3 regions of the Ectopseudomonas hydrolytica genome follow, and region 3 is predicted to be linked to each of the others. Evidence: predicted binding sites of a transcription regulator. Region 3 holds the regulator's gene; each other region holds the start of a gene.
What was found. Region 3 encodes LexA, which represses DNA repair genes until DNA is damaged. Its sites were predicted from a motif close to CTGTNTNNNNANACAG; they were not measured.
Positions count from the first base shown of each region.

Region 1: a site for LexA is predicted at 2,264-2,279, ahead of recN (DNA repair protein RecN). Genes of this name have one in related genera too.
Region 2: a site for LexA is predicted at 8,241-8,256, ahead of imuA (translesion DNA synthesis-associated protein ImuA). Genes of this name have one in related genera too.

Region 1 covers NZ_CP099397.1:4,300,692-4,310,863, reverse strand. The annotation lists gene fur (ferric iron uptake transcriptional regulator) at 56-460, shown strand; gene recN (DNA repair protein RecN) at 564-2,240, opposite strand; gene grpE (nucleotide exchange factor GrpE) at 2,398-2,967, shown strand; gene dnaK (molecular chaperone DnaK) at 3,067-4,980, shown strand; gene dnaJ (molecular chaperone DnaJ) at 5,116-6,243, shown strand; gene dapB (4-hydroxy-tetrahydrodipicolinate reductase) at 6,291-7,094, shown strand; gene carA (glutamine-hydrolyzing carbamoyl-phosphate synthase small subunit) at 7,283-8,431, shown strand; gene carB (carbamoyl-phosphate synthase large subunit) at 8,468-10,172, shown strand, end outside.
Region 2 covers NZ_CP099397.1:2,865,422-2,875,593, forward strand. The annotation lists gene L1F06_RS13265 (TonB-dependent receptor) at 1-191, shown strand, start outside; gene L1F06_RS13270 (response regulator transcription factor) at 357-1,070, shown strand; gene L1F06_RS13275 (Fe2+-dependent dioxygenase) at 1,225-1,905, shown strand; gene L1F06_RS13280 (MFS transporter) at 2,103-3,233, shown strand; gene L1F06_RS13285 (hypothetical protein) at 3,224-3,580, opposite strand; gene L1F06_RS13290 (TonB-dependent receptor domain-containing protein) at 3,853-4,878, opposite strand; gene L1F06_RS13295 (TonB-dependent receptor plug domain-containing protein) at 5,648-6,133, opposite strand; gene L1F06_RS13300 (HU family DNA-binding protein) at 6,547-6,819, shown strand; gene L1F06_RS13305 (helix-turn-helix domain-containing protein) at 6,994-7,338, opposite strand; gene L1F06_RS13310 (LysR family substrate-binding domain-containing protein) at 7,444-8,085, shown strand; gene imuA (translesion DNA synthesis-associated protein ImuA) at 8,277-8,894, shown strand; gene L1F06_RS13320 (Y-family DNA polymerase) at 8,902-10,172, shown strand, end outside.
Region 3 covers NZ_CP099397.1:3,529,501-3,539,672, forward strand. The annotation lists gene L1F06_RS16450 (peptidoglycan binding protein CsiV) at 1-514, shown strand, start outside; gene L1F06_RS16455 (S-methyl-5'-thioinosine phosphorylase) at 567-1,304, opposite strand; gene nagZ (beta-N-acetylhexosaminidase) at 1,315-2,313, opposite strand; gene L1F06_RS16465 (L,D-transpeptidase) at 2,336-2,860, opposite strand; gene L1F06_RS16470 (TetR/AcrR family transcriptional regulator) at 2,908-3,615, opposite strand; gene lexA (transcriptional repressor LexA) at 3,844-4,458, shown strand; gene sulA (SOS-induced cell division inhibitor SulA) at 4,468-4,938, shown strand; gene L1F06_RS16485 (hypothetical protein) at 5,004-5,240, opposite strand; gene L1F06_RS16490 (DUF6586 family protein) at 5,321-5,839, opposite strand; gene topA (type I DNA topoisomerase) at 5,997-8,603, opposite strand; gene L1F06_RS16500 (DUF1653 domain-containing protein) at 8,708-8,950, opposite strand; gene fadA (acetyl-CoA C-acyltransferase FadA) at 9,024-10,172, opposite strand, start outside.

The DNA of each region.
Region 1 (10,172 bases), 770 kb from region 3:
GGATCATACCCGTATTGAAGGATGCTGCGAAGCAGCATCCATGAGAAAGCAGACCATGGTTGAAAATAACGAACTGCGCAAAGCTGGACTGAAGGTGACCTTGCCACGGGTCAAAATCCTGCAGATGCTGGACAACGCCGAGCACCGCCACATGAGTGCGGAAGACGTCTACAAGGCACTGATGGAAGCCGGTGAAGACGTCGGTCTGGCGACCGTGTACCGCGTGTTGACCCAGTTCGAGGCTGCTGGTCTGGTGGTGCGTCACAACTTCGATGGCGGCCATGCGGTGTTCGAACTGGCCGACAGTGGCCACCACGATCACATGGTCTGTGTCGATTCCGGCGAAGTGATCGAGTTCTTCGACGCCGAGATCGAGAAGCGCCAGAAGGAAATCGTCAAGGAGCACGGTTTCGAGCTGGTCGATCACAACCTGGTGCTGTACGTGCGCAAGAAGAGCTGATGCTTCTGCGGCAATGAGAAAGGCGACCCTAGGGTCGCCTTTTTTGCTTTGGCCTCGCCCGGCTGCAAGCCGGGGCTTGCGGATTGCGGCCGGCTGCGTCGTTTCAGGCCGCCTGGGCGTTGGTGACCATCTTGCGGGCATGCGCCAGGGATTCTTCGGTCAGGTCGACGCCGCCGAGCATGCGTGCGATCTCCTCGACGCGGCCGGTCTCATCCAGCTTGCTCACGGCAGTGGAAGTGGCGTCGACGCCGCGGCGCTTGTGCACGAACAGATGCTGATGGCCCTGCGCGGCGACCTGCGGCAGGTGGGTGACGCACAGCACTTGGCCGCGTTCGCCCAGGCGGCGCAGCAGCTGGCCGACCACTTCGGCGGTGGGGCCGCCAATGCCGACGTCCACCTCGTCGAATACCAGGGTCGGCACGCGCGAGGTCTGCGCGGTGATCACCTGAATCGCCAGGCTGATGCGTGACAGCTCGCCACCCGAGGCGACCTTGGCCAGGCCGCGCAGCGGCTGACCGGGGTTGGCGCTGACCAGGAACTCCACGGCCTCCAGGCCATTGGCATGCGGCTCTTCGCTGTTGATTGCCTGCAGCTGGATGCTGAAACGCCCGCCCGGCATGCCCAGCGCCTGCATTTCCTGCTCCACGGCGGCGGCCAGGCGCTCGGCGGCACTGCTGCGCAGGGCGCTGAGCTCGGCGGCCTTTTCCTGATAATGACGTTCATAGGCGGCCAGTTCTTCGCTCAGGCGTTCGCCGGCCTGGTCGTCGGCGTTGAGGTTTTCCAGCTCCTCGAACAGCTGCTGCTGCAGGGCGGCCAGTTCGCCGGGCTGGATGCGGTGCTTGCGCGCCAGGGTGTAGATGCTGTCCAGGCGTTCTTCGAGAAATTGCTGGCGCTGCGGGTCCGCATCGAAGTGATCGACGAAGCGGTTCAGTTCGCCCACGGCTTCCTCGACCTGGATCTGTGCGCTGGCCAGCAGGTTGCTCGCTTCCGCCAGCGCGCCGCCCTGGCCGCCGAAAGCGCCGAGGCGGTTGAGGCTGGCGGTGAGTGCCGACAGCACGTTGCCGGCATCGCTCTCGCTGCACAGCTCCAGCACCTGGCGGCAGGCGCCGAGTAGTGCCTCGGCATTGCTCAGGGCCTTGTGCTCCTGTTCCAGCTGTTCCAGTTCGTTTTCGCCGAGAGCAAGGTTCTCCAGTTCTTCGAGCTGGTAGCTGAGCAACTGATGACGGGCGCGCTGCTCGTCGCCCTGGCTCGAGATGCGCTCCAGCTCGTTGCGCGTCTGTTTCCAGCGCTGTGCGGCCAGCTGCACCTGGCGCGCCAGTTCCTGGCTGCCGGCGTACTCGTCGAGCAGGCGGCGGTGGGTGTCGGTCTTGAGCAGCGATTGGTGTTCGTGCTGGCTGTGGATATCGATGATCAGCTCGCCGAGGGCCTTGAGGTCGGCCTGCGGGCAGGGGCTGCCATTGATATAGCCGCGCGAGCGGCCTTCGGCGGTGATCACCCGGCGCAGGATGCACGGGCCGTCGCTGTCCAGGTCGCGCTCGGCGAGCCAGGCACGCGCTTCGGGGATGTCCGCCAGGTCGAAGCTGGCGAGAATGTCCGCCTTGTCTGCACCGGGGCGTACCACGCCGCTGTCGGCGCGATCGCCCAGGCACAGACCGAGGGCGTCGAGCATGATCGACTTGCCCGCGCCGGTCTCGCCGCTGATGGCGCTCATGCCGCCGTCCAGTTCGAGGTCGAGGTGGTCGACGATGGCGTAGTTGTGAATGGACAGGTGCACCAGCATGGCGAACGCTCCCGAATTGATGTCTGGTTATTTATACAGTGTTTTTTCTTTTCCTGGCAATCCTCGCTATCGCCCCTTGAAAGCTGTGGAATTGGCTCCATATAGGCGGCAGGTGCGCGGGCTTGACTCGCGCCGATTCAATCGAGAGGAGGAAGGCATGGCTGACGAACAGAACCTGGATACGCAGAACCCCGAAGCGCAGGCGGCCGAGAATGCCGCGCCGAGCGACGACCTGGCGGCTCGCGTGCAGGCCCTGGAAGAGCAGCTGGCTGCGGCGCAGGATCAGTCGCTGCGCATGGCGGCCGAGCTGCAGAACGTACGTCGTCGCGCCGAGCAGGATGTGGAGAAGGCGCACAAGTTCGCACTGGAGAAGTTCGCCAACGATCTGCTGCCGGTCGTCGATAGCCTGGAGCGCGGCCTGGAGCTGTCGAGCCCGGACGACGAGGCGATCAAGGGCGTGCGCGAGGGCATGCAACTGACCCTCAAGCTGTTCATCGACACCCTGGCGCGTCATCAGCTCGAGGCGGTCGAGCCGCATGGCGAGCCGTTCAACCCGGAGCACCATCAGGCCATGGCGATGGAAGAAAGCACCCACGTCGAGCCGAACTCGGTGCTCAAGGTGTTCCAGAAGGGTTATCTGCTCAACGGTCGTCTGCTGCGCCCGGCCATGGTCGTGGTCAGCAAGGCGCCGACCACGCCGCCGCCGTCCATCGACGAGCAGGCTTGAAATTTTCGGGGGCGACCCCATTTTTCAGTCAAGCGTTTTAGTGCTGCCGGCGCCTGAGAAACGAGGCGCCGGAAAAATCAAAGTTTCGGGAGAATTTTCATGGGCAAAATCATCGGTATCGACCTGGGGACCACCAACTCCTGCGTCTCCATTCTGGAAAACGGCAACGTCAAGGTGCTGGAGAACGCCGAAGGCGCTCGCACCACGCCGTCCATCATCGCTTACGCCAACGATGGCGAAATCCTGGTTGGTCAGTCGGCCAAGCGTCAGGCCGTCACCAACCCGCACAACACCCTGTACGCGGTTAAGCGTCTGATCGGTCGTCGTTTCGACGAAGACGTCGTGCAGAAAGACATCCAGATGGTGCCGTACAAGATCGTCAAGGCGGACAACAACGACGCCTGGGTCGAAGTGAACGGCCAGAAGATGGCGCCACCGCAGATCAGCGCCGAAGTGCTGAAGAAGATGAAGAAGACCGCCGAGGACTACCTGGGCGAGCCGGTGACCGAAGCGGTGATCACCGTGCCGGCCTACTTCAACGACAGCCAGCGTCAGGCCACCAAGGATGCCGGTCGCATCGCCGGTCTCGACGTCAAGCGCATCATCAACGAGCCGACCGCGGCGGCGCTGGCCTATGGCATGGACAAGGCCAAGGGCGACCACACCGTGATCGTCTACGACCTGGGTGGCGGTACCTTCGACGTGTCGGTGATCGAGATCGCCGAAGTCGACGGCGAGCACCAGTTCGAAGTGCTGGCCACCAACGGTGACACCTTCCTCGGTGGTGAAGACTTCGACATTCGCCTGATCGATTACCTCGTCGACGAATTCAAGAAAGAAACCGGCATGAACCTCAAGGGCGACCCGCTGGCCATGCAGCGCCTGAAGGAAGCTGCCGAGAAGGCCAAGATCGAGCTATCCTCGAGCCAGCAGACCGACGTCAACCTGCCGTACATCACTGCAGACGCCACCGGTCCGAAGCACCTGAACGTGAAGATCTCCCGTTCCAAGCTCGAGTCGCTGGTCGAGGACCTGGTGCAGCGCACCATCGAGCCGTGCCGTATCGCGCTGAAGGACGCCGGTATCGACGTCAGCAAGATCGACGACGTGATCCTGGTCGGCGGCCAGACCCGTATGCCGCTGGTGCAGAAGACCGTTGCCGAGTTCTTTGGCAAGGAGCCGCGCAAGGACGTCAACCCGGACGAAGCCGTGGCCATGGGCGCTGCCATTCAGGGCGCGGTACTGGCTGGTGACGTCAAGGACGTGCTGCTGCTGGACGTCTCCCCGCTGACCCTGGGTATCGAAACCATGGGCGGCGTGATGACCGCACTGATCGAAAAGAACACCACCATCCCGACCAAGAAGTCGCAGGTGTTCTCCACTGCCGACGACAACCAGAGCGCCGTGACCATTCACGTGCTGCAGGGCGAGCGTAAGCAGGCTGCGCAGAACAAGTCCCTCGGCAAGTTCGACCTGGCCGAGATTCCGCCGGCTCCGCGTGGCGTGCCGCAGATCGAGGTGACCTTCGATATCGACGCCAACGGCATCCTGCACGTGTCCGCCAAGGACAAGGCCACCGGCAAGCAGCAGTCCATCGTGATCAAGGCCAACTCCGGTCTGTCCGAGGAAGAGATCCAGCAGATGGTGCGTGATGCCGAGGCCAACGCCGAGGAAGACCGCAAGTTCGAGGAGCTGGCCACCGCGCGCAACCAGGGCGATCAGCTGGTGCATGCCACCCGCAAGATGCTCACCGAAGCGGGCGACAAGGCCACTGCCGACGAGAAGGCGGCCATCGAGAAGGCCATCGGCGAGCTGGAAGTGGCCGTGAAGGGGGACGACAAGACCGCCATCGAGGCCAAGATGAACGCACTGTCCGAAGCCACCACGCCGCTGGCGCAGAAGATGTATGCCGAGCAGCCGCAGGGCGCCGCTCAGCCGGGCGCGGAAGAGCCGAAGGACGCTGCCGACGACGTGGTCGACGCTGAGTTCGAAGAGGTCAAGGAGAACAAGTAAGGGACGCGGCCCGGCAAGCGGGCCGCCTCTTCTTTACGCTCCACCGTCGCTCGCGACGGGCAGGATTCGCCGCGCGGGAGCCTTCTCCCGCGTCGGCGTATCTGGAGCTCACGAATCTGAGAGTGCAGCACAACTATGGCAAAACGTGACTATTACGAGGTACTGGGGGTCGAGCGCGGCGCCAGCGAAGCCGAATTGAAGAAGGCTTATCGGCGTTTGGCGATGAAGTACCACCCGGACCGCAACCCGGATGACAAGGGCGCCGAAGAGAAATTCAAGGAGGCCAACGAGGCCTACGAAGTGCTCTCCGACGCCGGCAAGCGTTCGGCCTACGACCAGTACGGCCATGCCGGCGTCGACCCGCAGATGGGCGGCGGCGGTGGCGCCGGTTTCGGCGGTGCCAACTTCTCCGACATCTTCGGCGACGTGTTCAGCGACTTCTTCGGCGGTGGCCGCGGTGGCTCGCGCGGCGGCGCCCAGCGCGGCTCGGATCTGCGCTACACCCTGGAGCTGGACCTGGAAGAAGCGGTGCGCGGCACCACCGTGACCATTCGCGTGCCGACCCTGGTCGGCTGCAAGACCTGCGATGGTACCGGCGCCAAGAAGGGCACCAGCCCGGTCACCTGTACCACCTGTGGTGGTATCGGTCAGGTGCGCATGCAGCAGGGCTTCTTCTCCGTGCAGCAGACCTGCCCGCGCTGCCACGGCAGCGGCAAGATGATCACCGACCCCTGCGGCAGCTGCCACGGTCAGGGGCGCGTGGAAGAGAGCAAGACCCTGTCGGTCAAGGTGCCGCCGGGCGTCGATACCGGTGACCGCATTCGCCTGTCCGGCGAGGGCGAGGCCGGTACGCATGGCGGTCCGGCTGGTGACCTCTACGTGGTGGTCAACGTCCGTGAGCATGCGATCTTCCAGCGTGACGGCAAGCACCTGTACTGCGAAGTGCCGATCAGCTTCGCCGATGCGGCGCTGGGCGGCGAGCTGGAAGTGCCGACCCTCGATGGCCGGGTCAAGCTGAAGATCCCCGAAGGCACCCAGACCGGCAAGCTGTTCCGTCTGCGCGGCAAGGGCGTGGCCCCGGTGCGCGGCGGCGCGGCGGGCGATCTGATGTGCCGGGTCGCGGTGGAAACGCCGGTCAACCTGAACAAGCGTCAGCGCGAGCTGCTCGATGAGTTCCGCAAGTCGCTGCAGGGCGATGACTCCCACTCGCCCAAGGCCAGTGGCTGGTTCGAGGGCGTCAAGCGCTTCTTCGGCGACGTTTAACCCCAAAGCGCCCCGGCAATGCCGGGGCGACGGCTTGGAGCTGATGTATGCAACGTATTGCAGTGATGGGCGCCGCCGGGCGCATGGGCAAGACCCTGATCGAGGCCGTGAGTCAGGCCGAGGGCGCAACGCTCAGCGCGGCCATCGATCGCGCCGACAGCAGCCTGATCGGTGCCGATGCCGGTGAGTTGGTCGGCCTGGGCAAGATCGGCGTGACCCTGGCGGGTGATCTGGCGGCGGTGGTCGATGATTTCGACGTGCTGATCGATTTCACCCACCCGTCGGTAACGCTGAAGAACCTGGAGGTCTGCCGTCAGGCCGGCAAGGCCATGGTGATCGGCACCACCGGCTTTACCGTGGAAGAGAAGCAGCAGCTGAGCGAAGCGGCCAAGCAGATCCCGATCGTCTTCGCCGCCAACTTCAGCGTCGGCGTCAACCTGTGCCTGAAGCTGCTGGATACCGCCGCCCGCGTGCTGGGCGATGACGTGGATATCGAGATAATCGAAGCGCATCACCGGCACAAGGTCGATGCGCCGTCCGGCACGGCGCTGCGCATGGGTGAAGTGGTCGCCGATGCGCTGGGGCGTGATCTGCAGAAGGTCGCCGTGTATGGCCGCGAAGGTCAGACCGGGGCGCGCGAGCGCGAGACCATCGGTTTCGCCACCGTGCGTGCCGGCGACGTGGTAGGGGATCACACCGTGCTGTTCGCCGCCGACGGCGAGCGTGTGGAGATCACCCACAAGGCTTCCAGCCGCATGACCTTTGCCAAGGGCGCGGTGCGTTCGGCGCTGTGGCTGCAGCAGCGTTCGCCTGCCCTGTACGACATGCAGGACGTGCTGGGGCTGCGCTGACGCGAATGTGTGACTGGGCGTCTTATCGGGTGGACCGAAAAAGGGTTTTCCTGTAAGCTTCCTGTTTTAGTGTGTCCACTAAAGTTACGCAGAATGGCTCAAATAAAAAAGCGGGATGACCTTCACACGTCATCCCGCTTTTTTACAACCTGCGTTTGCTTCAAGCCTTGATCGAGACGGAGGTCTTCTTGACTAAGCCAGCCCCCAAACCTGCCATTTTGGCCCTTGCTGACGGCAGCATTTTTCGCGGCGATTCCATCGGGGCCGATGGCCAGACGATCGGAGAGGTGGTGTTCAACACCGCCATGACCGGCTATCAGGAAATCCTTACCGATCCGTCCTATGCCCAGCAGATCGTCACCCTGACTTACCCGCACATCGGCAACACCGGTACCACCCCGGAAGATGCCGAGTCCAATCGCGTCTGGGCTGCTGGCCTGATCATTCGCGACCTGCCGCTGACCTCCAGCAACTGGCGCGACAAGCAACCGCTGGACGAGTACCTGAAAGCGAACGGCACCGTCGCCATCGCCGGTATCGATACCCGCCGCCTGACCCGCATCCTGCGCGAGAAAGGCTCGCAGAACGGCTGCATCCTGGTCGGTGACGACGCCACCGAAGAGAAAGCGCTGGAACTGGCGCGCAGTTTCCCGGGCCTCAAGGGTATGGACCTGGCCAAGGAAGTCACCTGCGACAAGTCTTACGAGTGGCGCTCCAGCGTGTGGAACCTGGAAAGCGACAGCCATCCGGAGATCGCCGCTGCCGACCTGCCGTATCACGTGGTTGCCTATGACTACGGCGTGAAGCTGAACATCCTGCGCATGCTGGTCGCCCGTGGCTGCCGCCTGACCGTGGTACCGGCGCAGACGCCGGCCAGCGAAGTGCTGGCCCTGAATCCCGATGGCGTGTTCCTCTCCAACGGCCCTGGCGACCCCGAGCCGTGCGACTATGCGATCAAGGCGATCAAGGAAATTCTGGAAACCGAGATTCCGGTGTTCGGCATCTGCCTCGGCCACCAGCTGCTGGCCCTGGCCTCCGGCGCCAGGACCCTGAAGATGGGCCACGGCCACCACGGCGCCAACCACCCGGTGCAGGACCTGGATACCGGCGTGGTGATGATCACCAGCCAGAACCACGGTTTCGCCGTGGATGAAGGCAGCCTGCCGAGCAACCTGCGGCCGATCCACAAGTCGCTGTTCGACGGCACCCTGCAGGGTATCGAGCGCACCGACAAGGACGCCTTCAGCTTCCAGGGCCACCCGGAGGCGAGCCCCGGCCCGCACGACGTGGCCCCGCTGTTCGACCGCTTCATCGAAGCCATGGCCAAGCGCCGCTAAGCCCCGCCGACTGACCCAAGGATTCGAGTAACCGCTATGCCAAAACGTACAGACATCAAAAGCATCCTGATCCTCGGCGCCGGCCCCATCGTCATCGGCCAGGCCTGCGAGTTCGACTACTCCGGCGCCCAGGCGTGCAAGGCGCTGAAGGAAGAAGGTTTCCGCGTCATCCTGGTGAACTCCAACCCGGCCACCATCATGACCGACCCGGCCATGGCCGACGCCACCTACATCGAGCCGATCAAGTGGGCCACCGTGGCCAAGATCATCGAGAAGGAGCGTCCGGACGCGCTGCTGCCGACCATGGGCGGCCAGACCGCGCTGAACTGCGCCCTGGACCTGGAGCGCCACGGCGTGCTGGAAAAGTTCGGCGTCGAGATGATCGGTGCCAACGCCGACACCATCGACAAGGCCGAAGACCGCTCGCGCTTCGACAAGGCCATGAAGGACATCGGCCTGGCCTGCCCGCGTTCGGGTATCGCCCACAGCATGGAAGAAGCCTACGGCGTGCTGGAGATGGTGGGCTTCCCCTGCATCATCCGCCCCAGCTTCACCATGGGCGGCACCGGCGGCGGCATCGCCTACAACCGTGAAGAATTCGAAGAAATCTGCGCCCGCGGTCTGGACCTGTCGCCGACCAACGAGCTGCTGATCGACGAATCGCTGATCGGCTGGAAGGAATACGAGATGGAGGTGGTCCGTGACAAGAAGGACAACTGCATCATCGTCTGCTCCATCGAGAACTTCGACCCGATGGGCGTACACACCGGCGACTCCATCACCGTGGCCCCGGCGCAGACCCTGACCGACAAGGAATACCAGATCATGCGCAACGCCTCGCTGGCGGTGCTGCGTGAGATCGGCGTGGAAACCGGCGGCTCCAACGTGCAGTTCGGCATCTGCCCGAACACCGGGCGCATGGTGGTGATCGAGATGAACCCGCGCGTGTCGCGCAGCTCGGCACTGGCCTCCAAGGCCACCGGCTTCCCCATCGCCAAGATCGCCGCCAAGCTGGCGGTCGGCTACACCCTCGACGAGCTGTCCAACGACATCACTGGCGGTCGCACCCCGGCGTCGTTCGAGCCGGCCATCGATTACGTGGTAACCAAGGTCCCGCGCTTCGCCTTCGAGAAATTCCCCAAGGCCGATGCCCGCCTGACCACCCAGATGAAGTCCGTGGGTGAAGTCATGGCCATCGGCCGTACCTTCCAGGAGTCGGTGCAGAAGGCCCTGCGCGGTCTGGAAGTCGGCGTTGCCGGCTTCGATCCGAAGCTCGACCTGAACGACCCGGAAGCCGAGAGCACCCTGCGTCGCGAGCTGACCGTGCCCAGCGCCGACCGTATCTGGTACGTGGCCGATGCCTTCCGCGCCGGCAAGAGCGTTGCCGAAGTGTTCGAGCTGACCCGTATCGACGAGTGGTTCCTGGTGCAGATCGAGGATCTGATCAAGGACGAAGCCACCGTGCAGACCCTCGGCCTGTCCGCCATCGACTACGACCTGATGTTCAAGCTCAAGCGCAAGGGCTTCTCCGATGCGCGTCTGGCCAAGCTGCTGGGCGTTTCCGAGAAGAGCCTGCGTGCCCACCGCCACAAGCTGAAAGTGCTGCCGGTGTACAAGCGCGTGGACACCTGCGCCGCCGAATTCGCCACCGACACCGCCTATATGTACTCGACCTACGAGGAAGAGTGCGAGGCCAACGCGTCGAACCGCGAGAAGATCATGATCCTCGGCGGCGGTCCGA
Region 2 (10,172 bases), 660 kb from region 3:
ACACCATCACCGTGGACGACTACTGGCGCTACGATGCCATGGTTGGCTACAAGGTGAACGAGAACCTCGATCTGCAACTGAACGTACTCAACCTGACCGACGAGACCATCTACGATGCCTCCCATGTCGGTTTGTTCGCCGTCGTTGCTCCTGGCCGCTCCGCCGAGCTGACAGCGAACTTCAGGTTCTAAGCCAGGCTCTCATCCATGTGGCAAAGCGGGGCTTTTCTATTCGGGATCTTCCGTATAGAACAAGCCCCGCTCTGCGTAAGCAAACATGCTTGCGTAGGATTCTGCCCGCAGACGTATAATTTCCCACGACTTATAGCACCTAATTTCTAGACAGCGTGGCCCTCCATGTCGCTATCCGGTATTCAGCATCTACTGATCATCGAGCATGACCCAACTCTTGGACAGTACCTTTACACACATCTAAATCAGCAGGGCTTTGAAGCCACGTGGTGCCAAACAGGAAAAGATGGCGAGAACATGGCATTGCATTTCGAGTTCGATCTTATCCTGCTGAATACGCGGATGCCTGACCGAGACAGCCTGGACATACTGAAAGAGGTTCACAGCAAAAAGTTCACTCCCACTATTCTGCTGTCCGCCAAATATGAAGAGCAAGAGTGCCTGGCCGGCTTCACATATGGTGCCGACGACTACGTGCTGAAACCGTTCAACATGCCCATCTTGTGCGCCAGGATAAATGCCTTGTTGAAGCGCGTACAAATTGAACGCTTTTCGTGCCAGAACAAACGCCTTGAAGACACTGACAGCCCGTTCTATTTCGACGCAAAGCGATCCGATGTACGTTACGAGCAGAACTGGCTAGAACTAACGAGCACTGAATTTCGCTTATTGCGCAGTTTCTGGTACCACCGGGAGTCTGTACTGAGCAAGACCATTCTGTACCAGCAGGTTTTGAACAGGACGTTAAGCCCTACTGATCGCGTATTGGATATGCACGTCAGCAACATCCGGCGCAAAATGCAGAAAGCCAACTGCACAGACTACAATCTTCTTACGGCATTTCGCCAAGGCTATGTACTGAGGAAAGCACCTCACTAGCCACCTACCCTGGTGGCTGCCATGATAATGGCTGTCCCTCTCTTGTCCATGCCAGTACCCCACCCCTTATCTTTAAACCTTGTGTGCGTTCCTAACCTATTTAGCTTTCAAATCGCAGCCAATATTTTCGCAAACCACACAGGAGCGCCAGAACATGCTATTGCACATACCCGGTATTTTCTCGCAAGAAGAAGCAAGCAGCATCCGTCAAACACTAGAACAAGCCGATTGGGCAGACGGGAAAGCAACGGCGGGCTATCAATCTGCCCTGGCCAAGCATAACCTGCAGCTGCCACAAGATTCCGAGCTGGCCAACTCCATCAGCAGCCTGATGCTGCCGCGCATCTGGAAAAATCCTCTTTTCTACTCAGCTGCATTGCCTAGCAAGGTTTTCCCGCCGCTCTATAACTGCTACACCGGCGGCGGAAACTTTGGCTACCATATCGATAACGCTATACGCCCTATTCGCAACAGCCCGGAACAAGTAAGAACCGATCTATCTGCAACCGTCTTCTTTAGTGATCCAGCCAGCTATGACGGCGGAGAATTGGTAATCCAGGATACCTATGGTGAGCAGCGCATCAAGTTGGCAGCCGGCGACATGGTGCTGTACCCAGGCACCAGCCTTCACAAGGTTCTTCCGGTTACAAAGGGGGCTCGCATCGCTTCTTTCTTCTGGATACAAAGCATGGTTCGTGAGGACAGCCAACGTACTATGCTGTTCGAGATGGATCAGGCCATCCAGATGCTTACCCTCGATCACCCCGATCATCCTTCACTATTGCGCCTCACTGGCACTTACCACAACCTGCTACGCCGATGGGCAATAACCTGACCGAGCGTTGCCGGTGCAGAGGCCTCCCGAGGTAGAGAGGGGACAGGGCGCGCGCCACTGCTAGACTCCCACGCACGCAGGTTCGAGGCCTCATGATGAGAACCGTTGAGCCCCCCCCTGCCTCGCCAGGTACCGCACCGGCCCCCACTGGCTGGAGAGCGATCCCGAGCGGGATCTGGGCCTTAGGGTTCGTCTCGATGCTAATGGACATTTCCTCCGAAATGATCCACGCGCTGCTACCTATCTACATGGTGACAGTGCTGGGTGCGTCGGTTCTGAGCGTAGGCATCATCGAAGGTATCGCTCAGGCCACCGCCTCGATTGCCAAGGTCTTCTCGGGAGCCCTTAGCGACCGACTGGGCAAGCGCAAACTGCTGACCGCCTTGGGCTACGGCCTGGCGGCCCTCACCAAGCCAATCTTCCCGCTGGCCTCCACGCTGGACTGGTTGGTCGGAGCACGCTTCGTCGACCGCATAGGCAAAGGTATCCGCAGCGCACCACGCGATGCACTGATCGCCGATATCACCCCTGCCCCGCTGCGCGGCGCCGCCTTCGGCCTGCGCCAAGCTCTGGACACCGCCGGCGCCTTCCTCGGGCCGCTTCTGGCCATCGGTCTGATGTGGCTGACAGCCAGCCACTTCCAGACGGTGTTCTGGATCGCGGTCATACCAGCCTTCCTGTCCATTGGCGTGCTGTTGCTGTTCGTTCAGGAGCCTAACCGTCCAGACAGTACTCCCCGGACGAGGACGCCATTAAGCCGCCGAGAGTTGGCACGCTTGAGTAGTACCTACTGGTGGATAATCGGGATTGGCTCCATCTTCACCCTGGCCCGTTTCAGCGAAGCCTTCCTGATCCTGCGCGCGCAATCGATCGGACTGGCACCGATGTGGGCTCCCGCCGTACTGGTGGTCATGGCTCTGGCCTTCTCGTTTTCGGCTTATCCCGCAGGGGCCTTATCCGATCGAGTCAGCCGAGTGACGGTTCTCAGTGTGGGCCTTGCCCTGCTGTTGGCGGCAGATCTGACGCTGGCCTTCGTGCCAGGACTGGAGGGCCTGATAGTCGGCGTCGTGTTGTGGGGACTACACATGGGGTTTACCCAGGGGCTATTCGCTGCCCTGATCGCCGACAACGCACCAGCCGAGCTGCGCGGCACAGCCTTCGGTATGTTCCATCTGCTGACTGGATTGGCCCTGCTTTTGGCCAGCATCGTCGCCGGCGCGCTGTGGGATCTGGTCGGCTACCAAGGCACGTTCCTGACCGGAGCGATTTTCGCAGCAGCGACGCTGCTTGGATTGCTACTCCTGCACCAACGCCTGCATCAAGGTTGACGTACTGCTGGTGGCACAGCGTTGCGCGGCGGACACAAAATATCTGGGGCAAAGCAATATCGACCACGCTCCTGCAATACCAGCAATCCCTTCTGTTTCAGGCGGCTCAGCACTTGGCGCACACTGCGCACGTCCAGTGGCTCGCCGGCTACAGCCAATTTCTGGTGTAAGTCCTTGACGGAGACACCGTCCTTCCCGGCGCTATAGAGCACCGCTGCCACCTTCTGACGCGTCAGGGTGGTACGAAGCCCGGCGGCATGCAAAAGCTCACGCATAAGCCGGGGGTCAGGCTCGACGCTGCTTGCAGTCGGCTCGGGCTCAGGAACCCGCTGAGCTGAAATTAACATGTCAATTTTCCTTGTTGGTATATGCGCCCGGGCATCCCTACCCACCTGCCCCTGCCAAGAAATAAAAGCCTACTAAATAGAGACGTATGAGCGCAGAAAAAATACAGTCAAAACGTGTAGAAAATCATTTCCATAAAGAACGGCGAGCCCTGGAGCAAGGGCTTCGGCCATACCGAGAGAAGTTGTATTTAGGTACAGGACGTACGGCCTGGATGTGGCCATCCAGCAGGAAGGAGCTCTCCCCCTGTTGAACAGGGAGAGAGCGGAGGGGATCAGAAGTTCAGGCGGATACCGAGAGCGTAGCTGCGCGGCGCATTGCCACGCGCACCATCGGCACCACGGTGGGTGATTTCCTGCTCATCGAACAGGTTGTCGACCCGAGCATACACCTCGGTCTCTTCCGACAGCGGATAAGACGCCACCAGATTCACCGTCATCAGGCTGTCGGTCTTGAGGAAGCGGTCATCCACCCCGCTACGCCCGGCCCTGTTGTGGGTGTAGGAACTGTCCGCGTAGTTCAGGGCAGCATAGGCGCGCCAGCCACGATCGGCTTCGACGCCAACCTGCAGCGAACCGATGTGCTTCGGCGTGTACTCGATGACGTCGCCCTTGAGCACCGCACCATTATCGGAAGCGCGAGTGTACTCGCCATCCGTGTAGGTGTAGGCCAAGCGCAGCGGAACGGTGATGCCACCACCACTGTACAGATCGGCGAACATCCCGACCTCAAGGCCATAGACTTCCTTCTCGCCGTCCTGCTGGGAGCCGTCCACCGAGCCGTCCGGGCAGGGGTTGGCGACCATGCAGGGACGAGTGGCGTTCTGGTAATCGGTGAGGAAGGCGATCGCATCCAGGCCGAAGCTACCGTTGCGATAGCGCACACCGCCTTCATAGTTGATGCTTTCCTCGCCCTTGGTACCATCCGCAACGCCGTTGCCGGGCGGAGCAAAACCTTCATGCACACCCGCCAGCAGGGTCCACTGGTCGTTCAGAGCGTAGTTGGCACCGAGGCCCACGGTGGTCTTGCTCAGGCTGTTGGTATTCCGCGCAGCATGCTGGGCCGGGGTCGCGTTGTGAGCAATGTTGGCCTTGGTCTCGATATCTTCGTAGCGGACGATCGGCAGCAGGCTCCACTTGCCGAAGGTGATGCGATCACCGATCCAGGCGGACCAAGCCTCGGCCTCACCCTCTTGCCGCGGCGCCAGTCCGGTGGACTGGTGAACCAGGCTGCCATTGACCTGCTGATAGATGCTGTTGGAACGCCCCTGACCGCGTTCTTGGTGGTGTCCTCGTGCCAACGCACGCCGGTGATGAGCTCATGCTGCAGGGCACCGGTCTCGAACCAGTGTTGCAGTTCCATCTTCACGCCTTTGGCTACGAATGCCTGATCATTATGGCCGTAGCGCACGCCGTTGGCGTGGGTGGTATCGGCCGTACCGTCGAGAATGCCCTGGATGAGGTCGGCACCTGCACCACCATTGTTGACGATGTCGGTGACACCGCCGAGATTGATGCCGTTGATCTGGTTCAGCCGGTTGTAGTAGCGGTAGGTATCGCTCCAGTAACCTGTGGTGGTGAGGAAAGTGTTGTCGCTGAAGCCGAACACATGCTGCACGCTGGCGGCCTTGCGGCCACGATCCATCCGCTCAAGCTCGCTCAAACCATAGCGGCGGTTAGGATCGCGCTTGAAGTCGGCATCGGTCAGGCCCAGGTAGCTGACGTCGGCAGTCTCCACACCGTACTGCAGCTTGACGTCCACATGCTGGTAATAGGCTGCGTCCGGGGCGCTGGTCCAGCGCACCTTGCCCATGTACTCCTCGATATCGTGTCCGGCAGTGTGTTTGGAACGATCGATGTCGTGAAAGCCATCACCCTTGCTCTGGTAGGTTTCCACCAGGAAGCCCCACTGGCCCTCGGTCGCACCGTAGTTGGCATGCAACTTGAGGGTGCCGAAGGAACCGTACTCCGCATTCAGCTTGCCACCAGCGGTTTCGGGAATCGGCGTGGAGATCAGGTTGACCACACCAGAGGTCGTGTGCGGGCCATGCAACAGGATCTCCGGCCCCTTCAGCACCTCGATGCTGTGCATACGACCGACGTTGGGGAAGTAATAGGCCGAGGGTTGGCATAGGGCGACATGGCGGCGGGGATGCCATCTTCCAGCACCGAAATTCGGTCGCTGCGACCAGCAGAGGAGGCGCGGATACTGATGCGCGGGAACACGCCCTGCCCGGTCTCTTCGCGGGTGTAGACCCCTGGAACGCTACGCAGGATGTCGTTGATGTTGGTGGAGGAGAACTTTTCCAGCTCCCGCTCGGTCAACACGTAGGCTGAGCCGGTGGAGCTCTGCGGGTCCTCCGGGTTACCGATCACGCTAACCGTGTCCAGCTGCAGCTGTTTGGTTTGAGAGGGGACGTCGCTTTCGGCGAACGCCGGAGGGGCCATGGCGATCAACAGTGCTGCAGCCAGCGGCGTGAGACGTGCTGCGGGGGCAAGATCAGAAGTGACAGTGCTTCTCATATGCTCTCCTTTGGTCATGATTTTGGTTGGCATTATTATCTTCAAGCGCCGTCATGATGCGTTCACATCTGCGGCGGCGTGGAAGCTAACACGCAGCAATATCAATTAGGAATGATTATCAAAGTGATAGGAAATATCTTTGCAACAATATGTGACGACACCACCGAGCGAGTCAGCTATCCAAGGGAGGTGAGCCGCAAGGAGGCCGATGCAGGAGGCTCTATTTCGGACATCCCAGGCTGAATTCAGGCTTGCCACAGGTCACTGCTCGATGTCGTCCAACCGGAACGGCTCAGGCACTAAAGCGCTTGGGTAGAACGCCCTCGTGTGGAATCACGAAACGACACGAACCAGCTCAGGGAGCTGACTTTCTGGATGATGAGGCACGAGGTGGCCCCGCCAGTAGCTATACTCCCGACCTTTCAGAGCCCTACCAGGAGTACGCCATGAACAAAACCGAGCTGATCGAAGCTATCTCGCGTTCCGCCGACCTGCCGAAAGCCACCGCAGGCCGTGCGCTGGAGGCCATCACCAGCAGTATCACCACCGCCCTGGAGAAAGGTGACGATGTCACGCTGGTGGGCTTCGGCACCTTCTCGGTGAAAGCCCGCGCCGAACGGGAGGGTCGCAACCCCCAGACCGGCGCGACGATAAAGATCGCGGCAGCCAAGCTACCCAGCTTCCGGGCGGGCAAGACCCTGAAGGATGCAGTCAACTAATCACCTGCGACACCCAAGGGCCCAACCGGGCCCTTCCCCCCGGCACCTTCCACCTGAGCGTGGCATTCATCAATACCCACTTCATCATGCGTGGAGGCTAGGCCCTACCGCCCCTCACAGGTTCGCTCATCCGGGTATCGATACGCCCCCATGAGCAAGCCCCCACCTTTCCCTTCAAGAATGAGCACCAGGAGTAAGTGGATTGTCAGGGGCAGAAGCGGAATCAGCCTGCAGCCGTAATTTTTTCAGGTTGCTCTCGGTATCAGCAACAAGCTGGGCAGCACTGCAATTGAGCGCCTCGGCTATCCGCAAGATAACCACCAGAGTCGGCAAGTGCTCGCCGCGTTCGATCTTTCCCATGTGGGAACGCTCGATGTCCGCTAGGTTGGCCAGCATTTCCTGGGCGATCCCCCTTTCCGTACGCAGCGCACGAACAGCCATACCGAATGCCCGTGCTGGCTCAGCTTCGTAGGTTCTTGCGCCCTTGGGTCGGCCAGGCCGAACTGCTCGCTTCTGCATAATCCGCAGAAGCGTCTAGTAGCGCACCAACCTAAACCACGTTTAATTTAACTCATTCTGCTATTATCGTGGAGCGGATGAATCTGCCTGTTCCGGGAGACAGTCGTGCTGAAAAACCATGACCATGCGCCGTTGCACATTGCCGTTTCCCACAATGCACTACTCGCCCCCCTTGGGGCGCTACTGGCAAAGCAACGGGCCGAAGAACCTGAAACCCCTGTCCGTATTATCGAGACAACCAGACAGGATCAGGCAAAGGGCTTGATAGAGGGCCGCTACACACTGGGGTTCTCCACCTCCGTCCTCGATGAAGGCTCCGTTTGCTCTGTGCCACTATGGCGCGACGAACTAGCGGTTGCCGTTCCTCTCCGGTCGCCACTACTGGCCTTTGCAGATATTCCCCTAGAACAAGTCGTCAGGTATCCCCTGATCCTCCTGAGCCTAGGAAGCCATGAAACACCAGGCCGACAGATCGACTCACTGCTGAAAACAGCAAAGACAGCGCCCAACGTTGCAGAGCAAGTGCAGTCCTTTGAGCTCATGATGGCCCTGATTGCCGCTGGCTACGGTATCGGCATCTGTACTAGATCCCACATCAGCGCATTACGCAGGATGGGCATCGTGATGCGACCGCTGGCCGGCAAACCGCATTACGTAACCACCTACCTGATTCAGTCTCATCGACCGCCCCCAGCCGTTGTCGGCCGCCTAATCCAGCGTGCCCATGCAGTCCAGATGCCGTGCTAAGGGGAAAGCATTCTCCAGTTGGAGAGACGCAATCAACTGTGGTCACACACGGAACCCCGTAAGCTGAGCCATCCACAAGGACCTTCCCCCGCTATCCACACCTGGGCGCGGCATTCATCGCCTCGACTTGACCGAAACCTGGGACAGGCCAAATACTGTATTTACATACAGTATTTCGGATTTCCTCTGCTATGACATCTGTGGTCGCCCTTGACCGCCTGCTTGAGGCGCGCCACGTCTGGCGCGGCCAGGCCGTCATCTCGCCATCCGCCACTCAGCCGACCGGGCATACCGAGCTGGACGCTGCCCTTCCCTGCGGCGGCTGGCCGGATTCGGCGCTGAGCGAGCTCCTCGTCGCCGCCACCGGCATCGGCGAACTGCGCTTGCTGTGGCCGACGCTGGCACGCCTAACCACCGCCGGCGAGCGGGTGGTGCTGGTCGCTCCTCCCCATCTTCCCTACCCCCAGGCTTGGCTGGCCGCCGGCGTCGATCTGCGCCACCTGGTTATCGTCCAGACAGCGGGTCGCGATGCGCTGTGGGCCACAGAGCAATGCCTACGCTCGGGGAGCTGCGGCGCCGTGCTGTGCTGGCTCAAACAAGCCGACGACCGCGCGTTACGGCGCCTGCAGGTCGCCGCCGAAAGTGGTCAAACCCTCGGTTTCGCCTACCGGCCACTGCGTGAGGCGGTGAATCCCTCGCCTGCCGCGCTGCGCCTGGCCATCGACGGCCAGCCAGCACAACTGCGCGTACTCAAGTGCCGCGGCGGTCTAGCTCCGGCCCATCCGATCACAGCCGGCGCCTGGCAGTAAAGCCGCCATGCTCTGGGCCTGTATCCTGCTACCACAGCTGGCAATGGATGGCGTACTGCGCCACCACGCCAACGCCGACGCCCCCTTGGCGCTGCTCGCCGGACCGCCGCAACGCCGCATGCTGCAAGCGGTCAGCCCCGCGGCGCGCGCACTCGGCCTGAAACCCGGCCAGTCGCTCACCGCCGCCCAGGCGCTGAGTCGCAGCTTCGCCACCGCTGACTACGACGTGGCAGCGATCGAACGGTGGCAACAGTTCCTCGCCGCCTGGGGCTATGGCTTCAGCGCTCAGGTCAGCCTGTACTATCCGCGTTGCCTGCTGCTGGAGGTGCAGTCGAGCCTGCGCCTGTTCGGCCCCTGGTCACAATTCGAGGCACGCCTGCGTGAGGAACTGACCGCGCTGGGCTTCCAGCACCGCATCACTGCCGCCCCTAATCCGGCCGCCGCACGGGTGCTGGCCAACGCCCACGACGGCCTGGCGGTGACCGACACAGGGGAGTTACGCCAGATACTGAACTCGCAGCCGGTGGATCGCCTCGGCCTGCCCCATGAAGTGGCAACATCGTTCTCCCGTATGGGCCTGCGCCACCTGCGACAGGTGCTCGCCCTACCCCGCGACAGCCTGGCGAAGCGCTTTCCCGCCGAGGTGCTGGTTCACCTCGACACGCTGCTCGGTAACCGGCCACTGGCCTTGGACTTCTACCAGCCGCCAGACGTGTTCGACGCGCGGATCGAGCTGAACTACGAGGTCGAGTCGCACCAGGCCCTGCTGTTCCCGCTGCGACGCCTGACCGCCGACCTCGCCGCCTATCTGACCGGACGTGACAGCGGCGTGCAGCGCTTCGCCCTGCACCTGGAACACCGTGACTTGGCCGACAGCGAGGTGCAAGTCGGTCTGCTGGCCGCCGAGCGCGACGCGGCCATGCTCTTCGAGTTGACCCGCGGCCGTCTGGAACAGGTGAAGCTGCCTGCCCCCGTGCAGGCCATACGTCTGGTGGCACTCGAGTTGCCGACCTTCACCCCGGAACGCCGCCAACTGTTCGATGAGCGCCCCCAGCAGTCACTCCCCTGGGAGCAGCTGCGCGAGCGCCTGCGCGCCCGTTTGGGAGACGATGCCGTGCAGGGGCTCGGCGCTCGTGCCGACCACCGCCCCGAACACGCCTGGCAGCTCGGCGAACACCGGCAAGGCGGCCCGCTGCCCGTTACAGGCCCACGACCCGGCTGGCTGTTGGCCGAACCACAACCGCTGCACGAAGCCTCTCTGCGCATTCTCTCGGGACC
Region 3 (10,172 bases):
ACTGCACCTGATCGCCCTGCTGCTCTGCCTGCTGACACCGAGCGCCTTCGCCGAACGCCTGTATCAGGTCGAACTGCTGGTGTTCCGCCAGGCAGGCGAGCCGGTCGTCGCGCCCAAGGTGGCACCGGACGACTGGGCAGGCACGGCATTGCCCATCACCGGCAACGAACGCCCTACCGCGCTCGATGGGGAGGCCGCCAAGCTCAATCCCGGCAACGGCTATCAGTTGCTGCTGCACAAGGCGTGGAGCCAGACCATTGGCAACTCGCCGAGTCGCGTGGCCGTCAGCAGCGGTGAAGAGCACTTCGGCCACCACGCGGTAGAAGGCACCCTGAGCTTCATCCAGGAGCGCTTCGCCGACCTGGATCTGGAACTGTGGATCAACCGCTTCAGCGCCGACGGCCTGCTGGAGAGCAGCGAGCACATGAAGGTCACCCAGCGTCTGAAGGACAACAGCCTGACCTATCTGGACCACGGCGGTCTGGGCGCTCTGGTGCGCATCACCCCCCTCTGAGTCGCTAAAGCAAAAGGGCCGCTAAGCGGCCCTTTTCGTTACTGTCGAATGCTCAACCCGCCAGCACCCGTGCCAGCACCGACTTGACCGTGCCCATGCCCTGCTCCAGCACCCGCTCGATCTCGGCCATGGTGATCAGCGTGCTGGACTTGCCCGCCGCCGGGTTCACCACCAGCGCCAGACAGGCGTAAGGCAGCGCCAACTCGCGCGCTAGCACAGCCTCCGGCATGCCGGTCATACCCACCAGATCGCAGCCATCGCGGTCCATGCGGGCGATTTCCGCAGCCGTTTCCAGCCGCGGCCCCTGGGTGCAGCCGTAAACCCCATGATCACTGAACGCGGCATTCTCGGCGCGCAGCGCTGCCACCAGTCGCTGGCGCAACTGCCCGTCGTACGGCTGGCTGAAATCGACATGGGTGACATGCTCCAGCTCACCCTCATAGAAGGTATGCGCACGTCCGGCGGTGTAGTCGATGATCTGGTGCGGCACGCAGAAATGCCCGGTACCCATGGCGGCGTGGATACCACCGACCGCGTTGACCGCGACTATCGCCTTGGCGCCGGCCTGCTTCAGCGCCCAGAGGTTGGCGCGGTAGTTCACCTGGTGCGGCGGAATCCGGTGCGGCTGGCCGTGGCGGGCGAGAAACAGCACCTCGCGCCCGGCGTAACTGCCCCGCAGGATATCGGCGGAGGGCGCCCCGTAAGGCGTATCCAGCGGCAGCGCTTCGTGAATCGTCAACCCTTCCAGCTGGGTCAGGCCGGTGCCGCCGATAATGGCGTAGACAGTCATAGGCAGGTCCTCAGTCGAGCAACTGGGCAGCTCTCAGGGCCGCCACAGCGGTAAGCCAGCGTGGCGCCTGGCGGTATTCGGTAGTGGCGTGACCGCGGCCACGCATCCGCTCGAGGCGCACCGGCGGTGTCACGCGCAGACGCTGCAAGGCACTGAGCGCCAGCTCGGCCGAAGCGCGGTCGTTGCACACCAGCCCCATATCGCAGCCTGCAGTCAGTGCGGCCTGGATACGCTTGCCGGCATCGCCGACCACATGGGCACCGGCCATGGACAGGTCATCGCTGAAGATCACGCCGTCGAAGCCCAGTTCGCCGCGCAGGATGTCCTGCAGCCAGCGCCGCGAAAAGCCGGCCGGGTGCTCATCCACCTGCGGATAGATGACATGGGCAGGCATCACCGCATCCAGCTCACCGACCAGACGCTGGAACGGCTGCATGTCGCAGGCACGGATCTCATCCAGGCTGCGCCCGTCCAGCGGGATGGCCACGTGCGAGTCGGCCTCGGCCCAACCGTGACCGGGAAAATGCTTGCCGGTGGCAGCCATGCCCGCCTGATGCATACCGCGAATGAAGGCCGCCGCCAGCGCGGCGGCGCGCTGCGGATCGCCCTCGAAGGCGCGACTGCCGACCACCGCACTGCGCTGGTGGTCGAGATCCAGCACTGGCGCGAAACTCAGGTCCAGGCCCACCGCCATTACCTCGGTGGCCATCAGCCAACCGCAATGTTCGGCCAGCTCCTCGGCATTGTCGTTATCGGCAATGGCGCGCATCGCCGGCAATCGCAGGAAACCCTGACGCAGACGCTGCACCCGCCCGCCTTCCTGATCCACCGCCAGCAGCAGGTCTGGACGCAGCGCGCGGATGCTCTGACACAGCTCGCGCACCTGGCGCGGCGATTCGATATTGCGAGCGAAGATGATCAGGCCGCCCACTTCGGGCTGGCGCAGCAGCTGGCGGTCTTCGGCGGTCAACCAGGTACCGGCGATGTCCAGCATCAAAGAGCCTTGAATAGGTGTCGTCACAAAAAATTCCTTAGAGGAGTTCCGCCTCTGCCCACTGCGGACAGGGCGCCTCGTCGATCCTGACCGGGCAGTGCAGTGCCACCCGATCGAACAGAGTCAGCATGTCTGCGTTGCGCAAGCGCACGCAGCCATGCGAAAGCGGCACGCCCATGGGTTCGCAATCAGGCGTGCCATGCAGGTAAATATAGCGGCGAAAACTGTCGACCTGAGCGCCTCGATTGCGCCCGGGCTCCAGGCCACTGAGCCAGAGGATGCGGGTGAGTATCCAGTCGCGGCCAGGGAACTGCTCATGCAGCTGGGGTGACCAGATCTCCCCGGTCCAGCGCCTTGCCCTGAGCACCGCAGCCAGCGGCAGGCCGGCGCCGATCCTGGCGCGCACCTGATGCAGACCGCGCGGGGTGCAGCCTGAACCGTTGCGTTCTCCAGGGCCATTGAGTGCGGTGGAGACCGGCAGACGCAGCACCAGCCGCCCCGCACGAAAACCGTACAGGGCCTGATCGGCAATGGAGATATGCAGCAAATCGAGTTCGGACATGGGCCGCTAGCTTAGCCGAACGGCCGAGCCACGCCCACCCGCAGGGATCAGACCTTGGCCGGAGCGCTTGGCGACTTGCTGCGCGGTTTGAGCTGCGCGGCCGCCAGCGAGGGATCGTTGACACCGGTTTCGGCGCGCATGCCGGCGGCCAGGAAAGGCACCATCATGCGCATCACCTGCTCGATCGAAGTGTTGACGCCGAAATCGGTCTCGGCCATGGCGCGCAGCGCCTTGATGCCGGACATGCTGAACGCCGCGGCGCCGAGCATGAAATGCACACGCCAGAACAGTTCCAGCGGCGGAATGCGCGGGGCGGCATCGTGCACGAGGAGCATGTAGCGGCGGAACACCTTGCCGTACACCTCTTCCAGATACTTGCGCAGGTGCCCCTGGCTCTGACTGAAAGCCAGGCCGAGCAGACGCATGAAGATGGACAGGTCGTTGCCGCTACGCGGCTTGACCGCCAGCGCCTGCTCGACCAGCAGTTCGAGGAGTTCCTCGAGGGTGGCCTGCGTGTCGGCCTTGGCCTGACGACGGTCGAGTTCCTTTTCCAGACTGGCGCAGAAGGGCCCGAGGAAGCGCGAGAAGACCGCCTGGATCAGCGCCTTCTTCGAGCCGAAGTGATAGTTGACCGCAGCCAGATTGACGCCGGCCTTGCTGGTGATCAGCCGCAACGAGGTTTCGGCGAAGCCTTTTTCCGCGAACAGCTGTTCCGCAGCATCGAGAATGCGTTCAACGGTTTCCGACTGAGCCATGAGTTATCACCTGACAAACACTTGTTTGAAACATACGTTTCAGCCCATCGAATTGTCAAGCCGCACGAGCCGTCTTTTGGCCGGCTGGTCACAGCTTACAACAAGCGAAGACGTACTTTGCCGCAAGCAGGTTACAAGCCAGGCGGCAGGCACCGGCAAATTGGGCGTTGCCAAGGCTCGCTTACTGTATATAATCCCAGCCACTGTATAAAAAGACAGAGCCCAGCCATGCTGAAACTGACGCCACGCCAAGCCGAGATTCTCGCCTTCATCAAACGCTGCCTGGAAGACAACGGCTATCCGCCCACTCGGGCGGAAATCGCCCAGGAGCTGGGCTTCAAGTCACCCAACGCGGCGGAGGAGCACCTCAAGGCTCTGGCGCGCAAAGGGGCCATCGAAATGACGCCCGGCGCCTCGCGCGGCATTCGCATACCAGGCTTCGAGCCAGGTGCAGCCAACGAGGACGAAGGCCTTCCCGTCATCGGCCGCGTGGCCGCAGGGGCTCCCATTCTCGCCCAGCAGCATGTCGAGGAATCCTGCCAGATCAATCCTGCGTTCTTTCACCCCAAAGCCGACTATCTGCTGCGCGTGCGCGGCATGAGCATGAAGGACATCGGCATCTTCGACGGCGACCTGCTGGCCGTGCACACCACGCGCGAAGCGCGCAACGGCCAGATCGTGGTCGCCCGCCTCGACGACGAGGTCACGGTCAAGCGCTTCAAGCGCGAGGGCAACAAAGTCTGGCTGATCGCCGAAAACCCCGAGTTCGCCCCGATCGAAGTGGATCTGGAGCAGCAGGATCTGGTCATCGAAGGTTTGAGTGTCGGTGTAATTCGCCGCTGAGGAAACGCCATGCAAGTGCAGCAGTCGTTCGAGCGCCCACAACTTCCCCTTTTCGACGCCTTCCTCGCCCGTGCGTCGAGCGAGCCACTGGCTACCGATGACTTCTCTCGCAGCGAGGATGATCAGGCATTCAGCGAACTGGCTCTGCGCGGCGCAGCCGGCCATTGCCTGCACTTGCTGGCTCCGATTCTGCGTGAGCTGAGCCAGAATCAGGATGCGCGCTGGCTGACCCTGGTGGCACCGCCTGCAAGCCTGACCCAGGCCTGGCTACGCGATGCAGGCCTGAACCGCGAACGCATCCTGCTACTGCACCCGCGACAAGGGCAAAGTGCTCTGCAGCTGGCAGAGGAAGCGCTCAAGCTGGGTCGCAGCCATACCGTGATCAGCTGGCTGCATCCGGTCGAGCGCAGCACTCGTCAGCGGCTGGCACAGGCCGCCAGTGCCGGCGGCGCACAAAGCCTGAATATCAGCCTAGGCTGAAATGCATCTTCACACATGAAAACGGGGCTCCAATGGAGCCCCGTTTGCGTTGTAGCGCAGCGACTTCAGTGCAGGACGCGCGGCCCTTCTTCCTCGCTACTGAAATCACCCTCGGCCATTCGACCGGCCATCTGCACCCCGACGTTGAGCATGGCCTTGGCCACCTCGATGTGCTGCCCCTGCAGGAAAGCCTTGGCATCGGCAGAGAAGTCCAGAGTCACCAGCGCCTCTTCATCCTCTGCGCGGCGCAGGGCAATACGCCCATCGGGCAGTTCGACGATTTCCAGAAAGGATGTAGGCATGGCTCAGTCTCTGTGCAAAAACACGACATTGTAACAGTCAGCCGGAGTCATCCCCAGCCCACTGGTCCAGTTAAACGCAATCAGCACTCGCTGAGACCTTCGCGGAAACGCAGCACCAGGGTCTTGAGCTGCTGCCGCCAGGCATCGACATCATCGAGGCTCAGTTCGGCCGGCTCTTCACCAACGCTGACGGCCGTGATCAGCGGCATGGATGGGTCGACCTTGGCCTTGCGCTCCTCGCGCGGCGGCTGAAACAGCTCGGCATAGGCAGCCAGCAACTCGGCCAGCCAGGTTTCGCGCTGCTGCGCCAGTTCCACCAGTTCAGCCAGCTCGGGGCTGGGCGCGCCCTCGAGCACTGCCTGCTGAACGAAAGCCTCGACACGCGAGGGCGCAGCGTCGCTCATGCGGTAGTAGCCGGCGATCTCGTGACACAACCCGAGCAGGCCGCCGTACAGGTGAAACAGTGCGGCCTCGCGCTCGGCCTGCACCAGCGCCTGAACGTTGAATGCGGAGGACGCCTCGGCCTTGCGCCAGTTATCCAGGGCAATGCCGGCGAAGAAGATCTTCTGATTGGTGCGGGTATAGATTTCTTTGGCCATTGCGGCGACCTCCACAGCAGATCGGGTCATGATACGCGCGTCGGGCTATAGCCAGACGCGCATCTCGTCAGCCTTTCCTGGCCTTTTAATGATCCAGCGACAGAGCCGAGCCTGGCTGACGACACCCGGCCGACGCGCAGCAGAACGTGGACAGCCCCTAGCGCTTGTCCTCGACCTTCCACTTGCCGCCATCGTAGAAGGCGCGCCAGCCAGTCGGCTTGCCGTCCACCTCCGACTGCACGTACTGCTCCTTGGTCTTGCGGCTGTAGCGGATTACCGCCGGACGACCGTCCGGATCCTTCTGCGGCGCTTCGAGCAGGAAGTGGTACTTGGGGTCGATCTCGTGCTTGTGCGGAATCAGCTCCAGCACCAGCGGCGCACGAGTTTCGCGGTTCTTCGGAAAACCGCTGGCGGCCAGGAACAGGCCGGAAGCGCCGTCACGCAGCACATAGGTGTCGTCCACCTTCTCGCACTTGAGTTCGGGCATCTTCACCGGGTCCATCTTCGGTGGTGCAGCCTCGCCATTCTTCAGCAGCTTGCGGGTGTTCTTGCAGCTGGGATTGGTGCAACCGAAGAACTTGCCGAAGCGACCGGTCTTGAGCTGCATCTCGCTGCCGCACTTGTCGCATTCCAGGCTCGGGCCTTCGTAACCCTTGATGCGGTACTGGCCCTGCTCGATCTCGTAGCCACTGCAATCGGGGTTGTTGCCGCAGATGTGCAGCTTGCGGCTCTCATCCAGCAGGTAGGCATCCATGGCGGTTGCGCAGATCGGGCAGCGATGCTTGCCCAACAGCACCAGGGACTCGGACTCACCCTCGTCGTCCGCGGCGATCTCGTCGCCCGGCACCAGGTTGATGGTGGCCTTGCAGCGCTCCTTCGGCGGCAGCGCATAGCCGGAACAGCCGAGGAACACACCGGTGGAAGCGGTACGAATCATCATCGGCCGCCCGCATTCGCGGCAGGGAATATCGGTCAGGGTCGGCTGGTTGGCACGCATGCCGCCCTCGCCCGCTTCGGCCGCTTCGAGCTTCTTCTTGAAGTCGCCGTAGAACTCGTCGAGCAGATGCTTCCACTCGCGCTCGCCCTGGGCCACGTCGTCGAGATGCTCTTCCATGGTGGCGGTGAAGCCGTAATCCATCAGGTTGGCGAAGCTCTCGTCGAGACGCTCGGTGACGATATCGCCCATCTTCTCGGCGTAGAAGCGGCGGTTATGCACCGTCACATAGCCACGATCCTGAATGGTGGAAATGATCGCCGCATAAGTGGACGGGCGGCCGATGCCGCGCTTTTCCAGCTCCTTGACCAGACTGGCTTCGGAGTAGCGCGCCGGCGGCTTGGTGAAGTGCTGGCTGGGGTCGAGCTGGATCAGCTTGAGGCCCTCGCCTTCCTTCATTTCCGGCAGGACATCGTCCTCGCCCGGTTTGCTCTGCTGCGGCAGCACGCGGGTGTAACCGTCGAACTTGAGGATGCGGCCCTTGGCACGCAGCTCGAAGGCGCCGGCGGCCACGGTGACGCTGGTGGACAGGTACTCGGCCGGCGGCATCTGGCAGGCCACGAACTGGCGCCAGATCAGGTCGTACAGACGCTCGGCGTCACGCTCCATGCCCGACAGCTGGGTCGGACGCAGGTTGACGTCGGACGGACGAATCGCTTCGTGCGCCTCCTGAGCGCCTTCCTTGCTCGAATACAGATTGGGCTTGCCCGGCAGATACTTGTCGCCGTACTCGCTGCCGATAAAGCCTCTGACCATTTCAATCGCGTCGGCCGACAGGTTGGTCGAGTCGGTACGCATATAGGTGATGTAACCGGCCTCGTAGAGACGCTGGGCCATCATCATGGTCTTCTTCACCCCGAAGCCCAGGCGGTTGCTCGCCGCCTGCTGCAGGGTGGAGGTAATGAAGGGAGCCGACGGCTTGCTGCTGGTCGGGCGGTCTTCACGCTTGACCACGCTGTAGCTGGAGGCCTTGAGCTTCTCCAGTGCGGCCATGGCCTGTGCTTCATTGACCGGTTTGAACGCCGCACCGCCCTCGCGGACCACCTCGAAACGCACCTTGGCGTTCTTCGCCGTGCCGAGATCGGCGTGCACTTCCCAGTATTCTTCCGGGACGAAGGCGCGGATTTCCTTCTCGCGCTCCACCACCAGCTTCACCGCCACCGACTGCACGCGGCCGGCGGACAGGCCGCGGGCGATCTTGGCCCACAGCAGCGGCGAGACCATGTAGCCCACCACGCGGTCGAGGAAGCGCCGCGCCTGCTGGGCGTTGACGCGGTTGATATCCAGCTCGCTGGGCTTGGAGAAGGCTTCCTGGATCGCCTTCTTGGTGATCTCGTTGAACACCACACGCTTGTAGCGGGCGTCATCGCCACCGATGGATTCGCGCAGGTGCCAGGCAATGGCCTCCCCCTCGCGGTCCAAGTCGGTTGCGAGATAGATGGTGTCGGCATCCTTGGCCAGGCGGCGCAGTTCTTCGATCACCTTTTCCTTGCCGGGCAGGATCTCGTACTTGGCCTTCCAGCCGTGCTCGGGGTCGACGCCCATGCGCGCGAACAGCTGACGTTTGGCCTTTTCCTTGGGCGACAGCGCAGGCGCCTCGGCGGCGGCCTTGCCGCGCTTGGCCGGCTCCTTGGTGGCGCTTGCCGAGCCGCTGGTAGGCAGGTCACGGATGTGGCCGATGCTCGACTTCACCACGTACTGGCTGCCCAGATACTTGTTGATGGTCTTGGCCTTGGCCGGGGATTCCACGATGACCAGCGATTTGCCCATGGATCAGAAAATTCCTGAATTGCGAAATATAGAAGGCAGGGAGCCTTGAGGCCCCGCTATATATAGTGGTGACCAAGCGAAGGTCAAGCGCAGGGACTGCGCAGTCAGGCTTCCGAACTGCCGATAGGGCTGACTTCGGCCTGAATCAAAGCAAAGCGTGGAACGCGCTTGCCGTCCACTTCGATCTCTTCGCGGAACATGCTCAGCGGCCGCACCCACAGGCCGAACTCGCCGTACAGGGCCTGATAGACCACCACTTCTTCCTCAGTCTCGGAATGGCGTGCCACGCCGAATACGCGGTACTGCGGGCCTTTGTAGTGGCGATAGAGTCCTGGCTGCAACTGCATTGAGAGGTTCCCGATAAAAAAGCCTTAAAAAGCAAAACCGGGGCACTGGGCCCCGGTTTCTGTCCGCTTGCGCTTAAACGCGCTCGAAGACGGTGGTGATGCCTTGGCCAAGGCCCACGCACATGGTGGAGACACCGAGGGTGCCACCGTTCTGCTTCATGACGTTGAGCAGGGTACCGGAGATACGGGCACCGGAACAACCGAAGGGGTGACCCAGGGCGATGGCGCCGCCGTGCAGGTTGACCTTCTCTTCCATCTTGTCGAGCAGCTTCAGATCCTTCAGCACAGGCAGGGCCTGAGCGGCGAAGGCTTCGTTGAGCTCGACGAAGTCGATGTCGGCCATGGTCAGACCGGCGCGCTTGAGCGCCTTCTGAGTGGACGGCACCGGGCCGTAGCCCATGATCGCCGGATCCACACCGGCAACGGCCATGGCGCGAACCACGGCCATCGGCTGGATGCCCAGATCCTGAGCGCGCTGGGCGCTCATGACGATCATGCAGGAAGCGCCGTCGGTGATCTGCGAGGAAGTACCCGCGGTCACGGTGCCGCCTTTCGGGTTGAACGCCGGCTTCAGGGTAGCCAGGCTCTCCAGAGTGGTCTCCGGGCGAATGGTCTCGTCGTAGTCGAAGACCTTCAGGAAACCATTCTCGTCGTAGCCCTGCATCGGGATGATTTCATCCTTGAACTTGCCTTCGACGGTGGCCTTGTGCGCCAGACGGTGAGAACGCTCACCGAAGGCGTCCTGCGCCTCGCGGCTGATGCCATGCATCTTGCCCAGCATTTCGGCGGTCAGGCCCATCATGCCGGACGCCTTGGCGGCGTACAGGGACAGGTGCGGGTTCGGGTCGACGCCGTGCATCATGCCGACGTGCCCCATGTGCTCCACACCGCCGACGACGAACACGTCGCCGTTGCCGGTCTGGATCGCCTGCACGGCGGTGTGCAGGGCGCTCATGGACGAACCGCACAGGCGGCTGACGGTCTGGCCGGCGCTGGTGTGCGGGATCTGGGTCATCAGCGACGCCATGCGCGCGATGTTCCAGCCCTGCTCCAGGGTCTGGTTGACGCAGCCCCAGATCACGTCCTCGACTTCTGCCGGGTCGATCTTGGCGTTGCGCTCCAGCACTTTGCTGATCAGGTGCGCGGACATGGTCTCGGCACGGGTGTTGCGGTGCATGCCGCCCTTGGAACGACCCATCGGGGTACGACCGAAGTCGACGAT